DNA from 3 places in the Ignatzschineria sp. RMDPL8A genome. Region 2 is predicted to be linked to each of the others. Evidence: riboswitches for the same ligand, from Rfam matches in the RefSeq annotation. Region 2 holds a riboswitch; each other region holds the start of a gene.
What was found. A riboswitch is a leader RNA that binds a small molecule or an ion and turns the genes downstream of it on or off. The one in region 2 is predicted to bind S-adenosylmethionine.

Region 1 (4,724 bases), 1.6 Mb from region 2:
TCGATTAAAGAGTTTGACCGAGAGTGGAAAGATAAGAAGAAAAATTTAGAGCACGAGCTCAATATCGTGCAGCATCATCTCTCTGAATATGTGGATGATCGCAATTTTATGGTGAAAGTCTCGCAAAATTCGTGGGACTTTATGAAGGGGCGTGGCCTTACCATTATGACGGCGATCGGCGTTTCGGTGGGGCTGTACTATTTTGTTTCTTACACCTTTGGCGCGATGATTCGCCGCTATGAGCGCAAAAAATGGCGCACCACGAGCTTCTCGTTTCGTCTATTTTTGCTGGTGACGCAACTGGTGACATTTCTCGTGTCGTTGGTATCGTTTTTGATGATTCTCCACTCTTCGGGCGATATGGTGCTGTTTGGCTTTGCGGTGCTGATTCTCTTTACGCTCCTTGTGACCTTTCGCAACACCATTCCGGCGTATATTCGTAAACTGCGCCTCTTTCTCAATCTCGGGCAAGTACGGGAAGGGGAGCGCCTGATCTATAATGGTCTTCCGTGGAAAGTGGATCGCATCCATCTCTATGGCATCTTTCTAAGCAATCCGCGCCTTGATAATGGGGAGCTGCGCTTGCCTGTCGATGCGGTGGATAAGCTCCAATCGCGCCCAATTAAAAATGATGAGATTTGGTATCCGTCGAGCGTTGGGGATTCGCTCGTTCTGCCTGATGGGAAGGTGGTTAAAGTGATTCGTCAAACGCCGGAAGCGATCTATCTTGATCATCAAGGAAGCCATATTATCTACCCGACGATGGAGTTTATGAATCTTAAAGCGCGCAATATTTCGCTCGGATATTCGCGCTCGGTGAGCTTTAGTATTGAGTGCGATCCGCTTTCGGTAACGCCGAAAAAGGTGAGTGAAACGCTTTGCCGTGCCATTCAAACCCGCTTAAAAGAGGCGTACCCCGATATTTCACTCTCTGAGCGCCGCATTAAGGTGCATTTAAAGCAGATTGTCGGAGGGAAAGTGATGCATTTTACGGTGATGTTTGATATGCCGGTGCAGACGGAAAAACTCTATTTTGAGATGCCAAGTCTTGTGCAAGAGGCGATTATTGGCAGTGCGCAAAACGAGCAGTGGACGCTCCTCACCATCGATATGGCGGTGTAGTTAACTAAACGGAATCACCGTTTCAAAACGCATTTTTTTGCCACTAATGGGATGGGTAAACTCAAGAACGGCGGCGTGCAGTAAAAGTCGTTCGGCAAGCTCAAAGGCCTCTGGATGAGCGTAGAAATTATCGCCCAAAATCGGGTGACCAAGGGCGAGCATATGGACGCGAAGTTGATGAGAGCGCCCAGTGATCGGCGTGAGTTTGACGAGCGTTGTCGGATAATGATTTTGATGGGTTTCTGAGATTACTTCATAGAGTGTTTGCGCCGGTTTTCCGCGCTCAAACGAGACCATCTGTTTCGGGCGATTTGGCCAATCGCAAATTAACGGTAGATCGATGAGTCCCGATGATTGCTCAAAATGGCCCCAGACGCTCGCGTAGTAAACTTTCCCCGTCTCCCGCTCGCGAAATTGGCGTTTAAGCTCCCGTTCCGCCGCTTTGGTAATCGCAATCACCATCACGCCGCTCGTTGCCATATCGAGCCGGTGCGCCGCTTCTGCGTAGGGATGCTGCCACTGTACGCGCGCCATGACGCTATCGTGTTTATCGATCCCTTTTCCCGGCACCGACAACAATCCACTCGGCTTATTAATCACGAGAATGTCGTCATCTTCATAGAGAATATCGAGCCACGGCTCAAAGGGCGGGTTGTAATAAAAGGGCATAAAAGAGGCGTTTGAATGATTAAAATCGGTCATTAATTATAGCAGATTCCAAGCGATTTCAGGCATTGTGGCATGGCTTCTAATGAGGATCCGCCAGAAGAACCCTTCGGCGTCTTATCACTTAATTTAAAGATAGATTATTATATATTTTGTTTAGCGCTTGATTTTAACTCAAGATCCGTTCTATAGTGGAAATGTCGCACACGATAAGTAGATTACCAATGCATCGTGCGATCTTATCAAGAGTGGTGGAGGGAAAGGCCCGTCGAAACCCAGCAACCTGATGAATAATTAAGGTGCTAATTCCTTCAAGCGGTCGTTTTTGAGGCTTGAAAGATAAGTTGAGTGAAGCCAACACGACTTGATGAGATTTAAGGAGTGCTGGCTTTTTTTTCGCCTCGCCAACACAGGTAATAGAGCGACTAAATCCATAAAGAATATCAACAATACAATATCAATAAAAAAGATCGATTAAGCCTAAGGAGCCCGTATGAGTTCGCAGTATGTAGAGATTTTAAACCAGAGTTTAGCGGAATTTAATCAGCCCATTGAGGTGTCGTTTGAGTTTTTCCCGCCCAATAGTGAAGCGATGGTCAAAACCCTGTGGAACTCCATTGAACGGCTCGGGGTGCTCTCGCCCAAATTTGTTTCGGTCACCTACGGTGCGAACGCTTCAACCCGCGATCGAACCCATAAAGTGATTCGCGATATTATGAAGCATACCGCTATTGAAGCGGTGCCACACCTTACTTGCGTTGATACCAGTGAAGCGGAGCTTGTAGAGATTGCGCAGGATTATTGGAATAGTGGCGTGCGCCATATTTTAGCGCTTCGGGGAGATGTACCAAAAGGCTCGCCAAATCCGGATATCTACGCCGATTATTTGGTAAAATTGCTTAAAAAGACGCACGATTTTGAGGTGTCGGTCGCCGCGTATCCTGAAACCCATCCCGATGCAAAAAATGCGCAAGCGGACCTCATTCATTTAAAACGTAAAGTCGATGCCGGGGCCGATATCGCAATTTCGCAATTTTTCTTTGATATCGATTCATACTTACGCTTTCGCGATCGCTGCGTTGCGGTGGGGATTGAGGCGGAGATTGTGCCGGGGATTTTACCGGTGTCGAATTATGAAGCGCTGATGAAATTTGCCGGATCGCTCAATGTGAAAATCCCGAGCTGGTTGCATAAACGCTATGAGGGGTTGGAAAATGATCCGGAAACGCGGAAATTAGTGGGCGCGAGTATTGCCATTGATATGGTGCGCGTTCTAAATAAAGAGGGGGTGAAGAATTTCCATTTCTATACGCTCAATCGCTCGGAGCTGACCTACGCGATCTGCCATACGCTCGGGTTGAGACCAAATGCCGCCGGGCGGATTTAAGAGCGATGTGAAGAATAACCCCCTTTTCGGTTTCGCAAAGTGATTCATGAAACGATGAATCGGGGGATTTACTCTCTATATATATTTATGGCGCCCTGATTTTAATTCATTTTGAAGGGATTGGGAATAGTAGAAGGCACTAAGATTTTTTCATCCACTTGATTAATGTCCGTTAACCCGCAGAAAGCCATGCTTAGATCGAGTTCGTTTGCGATAATTTCAAGTGCTTTTGTTACGCCTTTTTCCCCATATGCGCCTAAACCATAGAGATAAGAGCGTCCAATCATCGTCCCTTTTGCCCCAAGCGCGATCGCTTTTAACACATCTTGCCCCGAGCGAATCCCGCTATCGAGGAATACTTCTGTATTTGAGCCGCGAAGCGCTTCTACAATGGAAGGTAACACTTCAATCGAGGAGAGCGCCCCATCGAGCTGACGGCCGCCATGATTACTCACCACAATGGCATCAGCGCCGGCATCGCGTGCGTGTTTCGCGTCTTCTGCATCTAAAATCCCTTTGAGAATGATTTTCCCGCCCCAAGCGTTTTTAATCCATTCGATATCGGCCCAATTTAAGGTAGGGTCAAATTGTTGGCTCGTCCACGCGGCAAGGGAGCTCGGATCATCAATATCTTTCACATAGCCCACAATATTGCCAAATTGACGGCGTTTTGTTTTGAGCATATTCCAGCACCAGCGCTGTTTGGTGAGAAGATTAATCCAGTTGCGAATTGTCGGTTTTGGAGGCACTGCGAGCCCATTTTTAAGATCTATATGACGTTGCCCAATCATCTGGAGATCAAGCGTAATCACGAGCGCATCGCACCCCGCGGCTTTTGCCCGCTCAATCAGGCTAAGCATAAATTCACGATCGCGCATCACATAGAGCTGAAACCAAAAAGGTTGATTGACCTCGCGTTTAATATCTTCAAGGGAGGCAATGCTCATGGTGGAAAGGGTGTAGCGAATCCCAAAATTGGACGCCGCCCGCGCGGCTAAAATCTCCCCATCGGGATGAACCATACCGACAAGTCCCGTCGGCGCAATGCAGACCGGCATCGACATCATGTCGCCGAGCATCTCCCGCTTTAGCGTTCGCCCTTCCATATTGCGTGCGACTTTTTGAATGAGTTTAATTTTCTGAAACTCAGATTCATTCGCACGATAGGTCGACTCGGTCCACGAACCGGAATCGACATAATCATAAAACATTTTAGGCACGCGACGCTTAGCAATCACGCGGAGGTCTTCAATATTGGTTATTACAGTCATGGTTTTTGCACGTTTATAAAGTAAATCAATTAAATTTCAGCATAATTATTCAATATACGCCTCAAAAATAGAGCCTTCAAGCGCCGATCATGCGGGTGAATAAAAAAGACCCTCGGAAGGGCCTTTTAAACTAGGAGTGATCTTTTGCATTCGTATTGTATGTGCTTGGCATTAATCCTCGTACTCTGAGGCGCGTTCACGCTCAAAAGATTTGCCGTGCGTTTTGAAATATTCAAGTTCCTCGCGGGTGATCGGGTAGCGCTCCACATCGTTTCTAA
Region 2 (4,724 bases):
TAAACGCGATTGATCTCTCAGTATCGTGAAGGGGTGTTTCATAGAAAAGTCCTTTGGGTTAGAGAGCGGAAAAAGTAAGCGTGGATGGCGTCTCATCCACATTATAGGATTACATAGGGATTATTTGATTACAAATTTCATGACCAATATTTAGGCATTGATTTTTACGCACCTTAACAAAAAACCATGGGCTTATCGAGGCTGTCATCATCTTGTCATCGAGAGCGATTAGGCTAGAGACATTCAATTAATGAGTCACACAATGATGCATTCGAATCAAAAGGAGAATCAATCATGGGTAAGCCAAAAGCAGTCTATCTAAAAGCCGCGCACGGGGATTTGATCAGCAATGAGAGTGAAAATACTGTATTTTCAGATGTTCTCGAAAAAGGCGTATCGCGCCGTGATCTTTTACGTAAAGCCGGGGTTGGAATCGGGATTCTAGGGGCGGCAATGATCCCGGGAATGGGCGCAGCGACAACGCTCACCGCGAAATTTGGATCAAGTGCAGCCTCTGCGGGTGGACGTGTTGATTTAGCGCGTTTACTTCGCTTTGAAGCGGTGCCATTTTCAACAGAAGATACCATCATCGTTCCGAAAGGGTATAAAGCGCGTGCATTTTACAGTTGGGGCGATGCGGTTGGTTTAAATGGCAATATGCCGGAGTTTAAATTTGATGGTAGCAACAGCGCCGATGATCAGCTCGCTCAAGCGGGAATGCATCATGATGGCATGGCTTACTTCCCGATTGGCGATCATAAAGCCGGCTCGAAAAATGGGCTGCTGGCGATGAACCATGAGTATATCGATAATGGCCTACTCTTTACCGATGGTGATCAAAATTGGTCGCTCGAAAAGGTGCGTAAAGGGCAAAATGCGATGGGAGTTTCCGTGGTTGAAGTCTCAAAATCAGGCGGCGATTGGCAAGTGGTGCGTCCCTCAAAATATGCGCGCCGCATTACCCCACACACGCCGATGAAAATCTCAGGACCCGCGAAAGGGCATACCTTAATGCGTACTTTAGATGACCCGAATGGCGAGGTGATTTTAGGGACCATGCAAAACTGTGCAAACGGGCAAACCCCATGGGGCACCTATCTCACCTGTGAAGAGAACTGGTCCGATATCTTTGTGAAAAAAGGTGAGCGCACGGCGCTTGAAAAACGCTACGGCATCTCCGATAAAGATGAGGTTTATCGCTGGAACGAATTTGATAAGCGCTTTGATGCCAATGAAACGCCCAATGAACCGAATCGCTTTGGATGGGTCGTTGAGATCGATCCATTTGACCCTACCTCAACGCCGGTAAAACATACAGCGCTTGGTCGCTTTAAGCATGAAGGCGCGGAGATGGTAGTGGCTGAAAATGGCCAAGTTGCGGTCTATATGGGCGATGACCAGAAGTTTGAATATATCTATAAATTTATCTCAAACGGCACCTATGATCCGAAGAAAGGCACAGAGAATAGCGCACTTTTATCAGACGGAACGCTCTATGTAGCGCGCTTTAATGATGATGGTTCGGGCGAATGGTTGCCGATGATTCATGGTCAAAATGGATTAACAGCGGCGAACGGTTTCCGCGATCAAGGCGATGTGGTGATTAATGCTCGTGGCGCAGCGGACGTGCTTGGCGCAACGAAAATGGATAGACCGGAGTGGATTTCAGCCAATCCTCATCAACAGGGTTCAATCTACTGTACGCTAACCAACAATAGCGACCGTGGTGAAGCGGGTTATCCTGGCGTTGATGCGGCCAATCCTCGCGCGAATAACCTCTTTGGGCACATTATTCACTGGCTCGAGCAGGGCGGCGATGTCACCGGCACGGCATTTAGCTGGAATATTTTAGCGTTAGCCGGCCGTGATCAAGCGGAAAATCGCAATCATGTAGCCAATCACCGTGGCGATCTTTTCGGAAGTCCAGATGGGCTGAAATTTGACCACAACGGACTCCTTTGGGTGCAAACGGACGTTTCAACCTCCACCTTAAACCAAAAAGTCTATAAGGGGATGGGAAATAACCAGATGCTCGTCGTTGACCCCAATGAAGGCTACTTTAAGCGCTTCTTAACCGGTCCAAGCGGGGCGGAAGTAACGGGCATTGCCTTTACGCCGGATAACAAAACGATGTTTATCAATATCCAGCACCCTGGTGAACCGCCAAGCGGAAATGCCGATGCGAAAAATCCTTCACAATATTCGAATTGGCCCGATCACCGTCAAGGCGGTCGCCCACGCTCTGCAACGGTTGTGATCGAGCGTGAAGATGGCGATATTATCGGCCTCTAAGGCTTGCAAATAAACGAAAAAATAGAAGAGACAGATGTCCCTGTAATCAATGATAGTTTGAATACTTAACTCCTTATCATTGACCTTTTGCCCGAATGCGTAGACCCATTCGGGCTTTTCTTTTTTTGGAAGATTAATTATTGATTTTGAAACGATTTAAAAATAGTTTGCAAAAAGACTTGCTTTTTATTTTAAGGCATGAGATCAATATATAGAGCCTTGTAAAAGGCGACAACTTATCAAGAGTGGTGGAGGGATAGGCCCTGTGAAACCCGGCAACCTGGACATATGTTTAAGGTGCTAACTCCTACAGCGATGATCGTTTTTTCATCGGCTGAGAGATAAGGAAGATTGGATTCTTAGCCAACACTTCTTGATAGACGCAAAAGTGTTGGCTTTTTTGTGCCAGCACCATTTTGAACGGATCGGTCATTTTGACATTACTGGATAAAAAGAATAAGGAGACAATCATGTCCACAGCTCATATTTTAGGCTTTCCCCGCATTGGTGCTAACCGCGAACTTAAATTTGCTCTTGAGGGCTATTGGAAAGGAACGCACGATCAAAAGACGCTTTTAGAGGTGGCGAAAACAGAAGAAGAGAGTGTTTGGCGTGCTCAAGCGGATCTCGATCTACTCACCGTTGGCGACTTTTCCCTCTACGATCATGTGCTCGATACCTCGGTACTTTTGGGCGTTGTGCCTCCGCGTTTTAATCACCCACACGGCGAAACTGTATCGCTTGATACCTACTTTCGCATTGCTCGCGGCCAAGCGCCGACAGGGGAGGACGCACCTGCATCCGAGATGACCAAATGGTTTGATACGAATTATCACTACATCGTGCCAGAAATCGAAAAATCACAAGCCTTTACCCTCTCCCATGAGCGTCTTTTTGATGCCGTAGCGCGGGCAAAATCCTTTAGTGATAAACCGGTGAAAGCGGTCCTTTTGGGACCAGTCACATGGCTCTATCTAGCTCGTGAAAAAGGTGAGGCCTTTGATAAGCTCACGCTTTTACCCAAATTAATCAGCGCATATGAAGAAATTATCGTGCGCCTTAATCAAGTGGGCGCGTCGTGGATTCAGATTGATGAGCCGATCTTAGTGCTCGATCTTGAATCTAGCTGGTTAAACGCGCTTAAAACGGTTTACGAAAGCCTCGGTAAAGTGAGTGATAATCTCATTTTGACCACCTATTTTGATCAATTAGCCGGTAATATTGAGACGATTAAAACCCTCCCCGTTGCAGGACTCCACCTTGATGGCGTGCGCGGTGATTTAGAGAATGTTGCGGGTCATTGGCCGACGGATAAAATTTTGTCTCTTGGGATTGTCGATGGGCGCAACGTCTGGGCGAATGCGCTGGAAAAGAGCCTTGATATCTTAGAACCTCTTGCTAAAAAATGGGGCGAAAAACTCTGGATTGGCTCATCGTGCTCGCTGCTTCATGTGCCCGTTGATCTGGATGCTGAGGTGAAACTTAATCGTGAAGTGAAAGATTGGCTTGCCTTTGGCATTCAAAAAATTGCTGAAATTGTCACTTTAGATCGGGGCATTAATGAGGGGCGTGAGGCGATCGCTGCCGAGCTTGAGCGTTCCCGCAATCGGGAAGAGGCGCGCCGTACCTCAACGAAAATTCATAACGATGCGGTGGTTCGCCGGGTCGCTTCAATTAAAAAGGGCGATGATCAGCGCAATGCCCCGTTTGAAGCCCGTGCTCAAATTCAGGCCGACCGCTTTAATCTCCCGCTTTTCCCCACAACGACGATCGGTTCCTTCCCACAAACGAATGAAATTCGCCAAATTCGCCGTCAATTTAGATTGGGGAATGTGGATGAATCAGCATATCGTGAGGGGATTTTAGCGCAGATTAAATATGCCATTTCGGAGCAGGAAAAACTCGGGCTCGACGTGCTGGTTCACGGGGAAGCGGAACGCAATGACATGGTTGAATATTTTGGTGAGCACCTCGATGGTTTTGCCTTTACGCAATATGGTTGGGTACAGAGTTATGGCTCGCGCTGTGTGAAACCGCCAATCATTTATGGCGATATTTCCCGCCCTTCGAGCATTACCGTTGATTGGATTAAATATGCCCAATCGCTCACAGATAAACCCGTTAAAGGCATGTTAACGGGCCCGGTGACGATTCTCTCTTGGTCGTTCCCGCGGGATGATGAGCGTGATGAAATTAGCGCCTATCAGATTGCGCTTGCCCTTCGCGATGAGGTGGTGGAGTTGGAAGCATCCGGCGTTGGGATTATTCAGATCGATGAGCCGGCAATTCGTGAATTATTGCCTCTGCGTAAAGATCGTCAAACTGCGTATCTTAATTGGGCGGAAAAAGCCTTTAGACTCACCGCGTCAGGCGTTAAAAATGAGACGCAGATCCACACCCACATGTGTTATTCCAATTTCAATGAGATTATC
Region 3 (4,724 bases), 1.6 Mb from region 2:
ATCTCCTCTTTTGAATCGAGCATGCCCTCGTCCATGTTGATGTCGATAATTTGCGCGCCATTTTCCACTTGATCGCGGGCAACTTCGAGGGCTTCGTGATAGTTTTTCTCTTTAATAAGACGTTTAAATCGAGCGGAACCGGTGATATTAGTACGTTCGCCGACATTTGCAAATAGCGATTCGCCCGCGGTTAAATTGCATGCTTCAAGCCCCGATAATCGGAGCGATTTTGGAATCGTTTTGGGCGCTCTTGGGGCAAATCCTGCTACAAGTTCGCGAATTTTGGCGATATGCTCAGGCGTTGTGCCACAACAGCCGCCGACAATGTTTAAAAAGCCCGATTCGGCCCACTCTTTCATCTCGCTCGCCATCTCGTTGGCGCCCAGATCATAATCGCCAAAAGCATTTGGGAGACCTGCGTTTGCGTGCGCGGAAAGACGAAATTCTGAAATGCGATCAAGCTCGGCAATGTAACCACGGAGCATATCCGGCCCTAAGGCGCAGTTAAGCCCGATAGAAAAGGGTTGAATATGGCGAAGCGAATTGTAAAACGCTTCGGTGGTTTGGCCTGAAAGGGTGCGTCCTGAGGCATCGGTAATAGTGCCAGAGATCATCACGGGAAGGGTGATATTTCGCGCTTCAAATACCGATTCAATGGCAAAAATCGCCGCTTTTGCGTTGAGCGTATCGAAGATGGTCTCCACCATTAAGAGATCAGAGCCGCCATCTATCAGCCCATTAATCGCCTCTGTGTAACCGGTAACCAGCGCATCAAAAGTGGTGTTACGAAAGCCCGGGTCATTGACATCAGGGGAGATCGACGCGGTTTTTGAGGTGGGACCCAGCGTTCCAACGACAAAGCGGGGATGGGCAGCGGTACTAAATTTTTGCGCAGCCAAACGGGCGAGCTTTGCTCCTTCAAGATTGATCTCGTAGACAAACTCTTCCATGCCGTAATCGGCCATCGACATCGAGGTGGCGTTAAAGGTATTGGTCTCAATTAGATCCGCGCCCGCTTCCAAATAAGCTTCGTGAATGGCCTTGATAATATGTGGCTGGGTGAGGTTTAAGAGGTCATTATTGCCCTTTAAATCTTTATGCCAATCGGCAAAGCGCTCGCCCCGAAAATCCGCCTCCTCGAGCCTTTCTTTTTGAATCATGGTGCCCATAGCGCCATCTAAAATTAAAATCCGTTTCGCGGCAATCGCTTCTAATTGCTCTAATACGCTCATGCTCCAGTCCTTTTTCCTTTCGATTGTTCGTTATTGTTATTGTGATCGCTCTGTGGGGCGATGGTTTGCTCGATGTGACCGTGTGCGAGCTCTTCTTTGAGATCGGCAAGCGCTAAGGCGCGCAAAATGGCAGCGCATTCAGAGGTTGGCTGATGGCGATACCAATGATTGAGTTCTTGCAATAATGTGTCGTGTGATTTCATAAAAACCTCGTCGTTTGTAAAATGGCTTAAGTGATTGAATTTGTGAGTCTTAAGACGTAAAAAAGCTCTTCCTGATCCAAGAAGAGCTTTAACAAACTAAAGGTCTTCTTATCTCTCAGACCGTGCAATTGCGGGCGATCTGTTGGATTTAGCACAGTACGCAAAGCGCCTGTTGCTGAGACTTCGCAGGGCCAATTCCCTCCATCTCTCTCAATAAGATTCGAGCTTTTTCACTATATCACTGATTATTGCGATTGCAACCCTTATTTTGAGCACACTAATGTTGAGGAAAATCACCACTTCGGTATGGATCATCACGCATTTTCTGCCACCGATCGCATTTTTATATATAATCAAAGCATGTTTAGTTAGATTGGGAGCACAGCGACATTGGTTGAGAGAGAAGAGGGAACGACGGAACTTGCAGCGGTACTCGTGGCAGTTTCGGACAATGAGGCGAAGGTATTGACGGTGGAGAAGGGGACTTTTTTACCGAGTGGTCCTTTGACGCCGATTCACAGTTCATTGCAGGCGGGCGTGCGCGAATGGGTGGAAAAACAGACCCATCAACCGTTAGGCTACGTCGAGCAACTCTACACTTTTGTCGATACCCATCGAACCACTTCAAAAGGGCATTTTCTCATCTATATCGGCTATTTAGGGCTGGTGCGAGAAGAGGTAGAATTGATCGATTTTCAAGCAAAATGGAAGAGCTGGTATCTCTATTTTCCATGGGAAGATCATCGGCAAGGCCGCCCTGATTGGATCGATACGCACTTTATTCCGCCCCTTTTAGCGTGGGCAGAACGAGCACCGAATGCGCAAGAAAAACGCCGTCGTCATCAGCGCATTAATATGTGTTGGGGACTCGATGGATTTGAGTGGAATGAGGAGTATGTGCTCCAGCGTTACGAGCTTCTCTACGAGGTGGGATTTGTGCCTGAATCGCCCACGTTTAATGATAAACTCGCTCCTCCTCATTATGTCGGCGCGATGATGAAACACGATCATCGCCGCGTTGTTGCTTCAGGAATTGCGCGTCTGCGGGCGAAGATTAAATATCGTCCGGTAATCTTTGAATTGATGCCCCCCGAATTCACCCTGCTCCAATTACAGCAGAGCATCGAGGCGTTAGCGGGGATTATTCTCCATAAGCAAAATTTCCGCCGCATGATTATCAATCAAGATCTCATCGAAGAGACTGGCGAGCTCGATACCAAAGGCCCGGGTCGTCCGGCTAAACTCTATCGCTTTAAACCCGATATTTTGCTCGAGCGCTCACTCTCAGGCAGTAAGTTGCCAGTGCAATAGGGCGGATTCCCTTCTTTCTCCACAGATCATAAGAGACTTATCTTAAGGGTAAGTCTCTTTGCATTAAGCTAAATAATCTTGACTAATGGGATTAATCGGCATATGCTCAGGTTGAGCATAATATTTATGTTCAGTTTGAGTATAAATAAATAGCACGAGACTCCATTATGAAAAAGAATTTAATCCCTCTACCTGATTTACTGCTCCGCCCTTATGTGGAGTTTGCTCTTTTTGAAGATTTAGGTCGCCGCGGCGACGTGACGAGCTATGCAACGATTGACCCAAGCGCCACCGCTTCACTCCAAATTGTGGCGCGTAAAGCGGGGATCATTGCAGGCTTAGCGCTCGCGCGATTAACCTTTGATGCGCTCGACCCCAATATCAAATTCACCGCTCGCGTTAATGATGGCGATAAAGTGACTCCGGGCACGGTATTAGCGGACGTTTCGGGCAATGCCCAAGCACTCCTAACCGCTGAACGCACCGCGCTTAACTTTTTAACCCATTTAAGCGGAATTGCGAGCCAAACTGGCGAGATGGTTGAGCTTGTTTCCGGTACGAATGCGACCATTACCTGTACCCGAAAAACCATTCCTGGCATGCGTTCACTCCAAAAATACGCGGTCAGAGCTGGTGGCGGGCGCAATCACCGTTTAGGGCTTGATGATGCGATCTTAATTAAAGATAACCACGTTGCCATTGCGGGCGGGATTAAAAATGCCTTAACGCAAGCAAAAGAGGTGGCGGGGCATCTGATTCCCCTTGAGGTGGAAGTTGATACGCTCGAGCAGTTAAATGAGGCGCTTGAAGTGGGCGTTGATCTGGTTTTATTAGACAATATGACCCTAGATGAGATGCGCGAAGCAGTAGCCCTTTGTCAAGGAAAGGTGCGGACGGAAGCCTCGGGCGGGATCAATCCTGATACGGTGCGCGGCGTTGCGGAAACCGGCGTTGATTTTATCGCAATGGGCTGGCTCACGCATACGGCACCATCGCTCGATATCGGCTTTGACTTTTTAGAGATGCCAACGGCGTAATCGCAATAGGAGAGTAAGATGCAAAAGGGACTGTCGTGGGCTGTAATGGCGTTTTGTGGCCTCTTTTTAGTAGGCTGCGGCGCTGATGAAACGGCTAGTGAGACGCAAAATACTGCGCAAAAAACGTCATACCCAACGGAAACGGTGACCTTAGTGGTGCCCTTTTCAGCCGGAGGCGGGACCGATATTTTAGCCCGTCATATGGCGAAAAATTTAAGCGATGTGTGGAGTGTGCCGGTGATTGTGAAAAACGTAACTGGCGCAAGTGGTCGCGTTGCGGAAAACTACGTGATGACCCGTCCGGCCGATGGCTATACGCTCTATTTAAATAACAGCAGTTTTGCCACCGTTCCGCCGATTTTAACGCCGGATACCCCAAAAGTGGACGGATTTACTGCCCTTGGTTCTCTTGCCAAATCGGCTTCTCTGTTGATTGTCCCCGCGGATTCAACGTTTACCTCCATTGAGGCGCTTTTAACGGATAGTAACGATCTATTTGTTGGAACTTGTGGGCTTGGAACGCCGCAACATTGGGCGGTTAAACGGTTAAAGCGACATGAGGCGACAACCCACGTGCCCTACGGGGGTTGCTCCGATGCGTTGTTAGATGTGGTGCGCGGAGAGCTCTCCGCCGGCATTGTGACCAAAGCGTCTGCTACGCCGATGATCGAAAGTGGTAAAGTGCGCGCGCTTGCGATTACTAGCGCCGAAAGTCGTGATCCTGCGATTGTGCCAAGCGATATTTGGCTGAATGATGGCCCAAATCTTGACCAGTGGTATGCGGTTTTTATTCATGAAAAGGCGCCGGAAGCCATTAAAGAAACCATCAGCGATACCTTAATGAACGTCTTTAATACGCCGCAATTTGAAGCAGAACTCGCGCCCTTATCGCTCACGCCTTATTTACATAATGGCACCGATTTTGATGGTGCACTTAAGGC

Region 1: linked by a shared signal. The riboswitch ahead of metF (methylenetetrahydrofolate reductase) and the one ahead of metE (5-methyltetrahydropteroyltriglutamate--homocysteine S-methyltransferase) in region 2 are both predicted to bind S-adenosylmethionine.
Region 3: linked by a shared signal. The riboswitch ahead of OXI21_RS02230 (hypothetical protein) and the one ahead of metE (5-methyltetrahydropteroyltriglutamate--homocysteine S-methyltransferase) in region 2 are both predicted to bind S-adenosylmethionine.

Annotation. Positions count from the first base shown of each region.
Region 1 is NZ_JAPPWA010000002.1:172,535-177,258, forward strand. It holds gene OXI21_RS02270 (hypothetical protein) at 1-1,122, shown strand, start outside; gene rluA (bifunctional tRNA pseudouridine(32) synthase/23S rRNA pseudouridine(746) synthase RluA) at 1,123-1,791, opposite strand; SAM riboswitch class I at 2,025-2,134, shown strand; gene metF (methylenetetrahydrofolate reductase) at 2,282-3,175, shown strand; gene OXI21_RS02285 (alpha-hydroxy acid oxidase) at 3,277-4,446, opposite strand; gene OXI21_RS02290 (sulfatase-like hydrolase/transferase) at 4,618-4,724, opposite strand, start outside.
Region 2 is NZ_JAPPWA010000002.1:1,730,840-1,735,563, reverse strand. It holds gene OXI21_RS09305 (hypothetical protein) at 1-42, opposite strand, end outside; gene OXI21_RS09300 (PhoX family phosphatase) at 295-2,292, shown strand; SAM riboswitch class I at 2,526-2,640, shown strand; gene metE (5-methyltetrahydropteroyltriglutamate--homocysteine S-methyltransferase) at 2,763-4,724, shown strand, end outside.
Region 3 is NZ_JAPPWA010000002.1:163,560-168,283, forward strand. It holds gene metH (methionine synthase) at 1-1,232, opposite strand, end outside; gene OXI21_RS02230 (hypothetical protein) at 1,229-1,435, opposite strand; SAM riboswitch class I at 1,541-1,655, opposite strand; gene OXI21_RS02235 (hypothetical protein) at 1,826-2,746, shown strand; gene nadC (carboxylating nicotinate-nucleotide diphosphorylase) at 2,914-3,783, shown strand; gene OXI21_RS02245 (tripartite tricarboxylate transporter substrate binding protein) at 3,802-4,724, shown strand, end outside.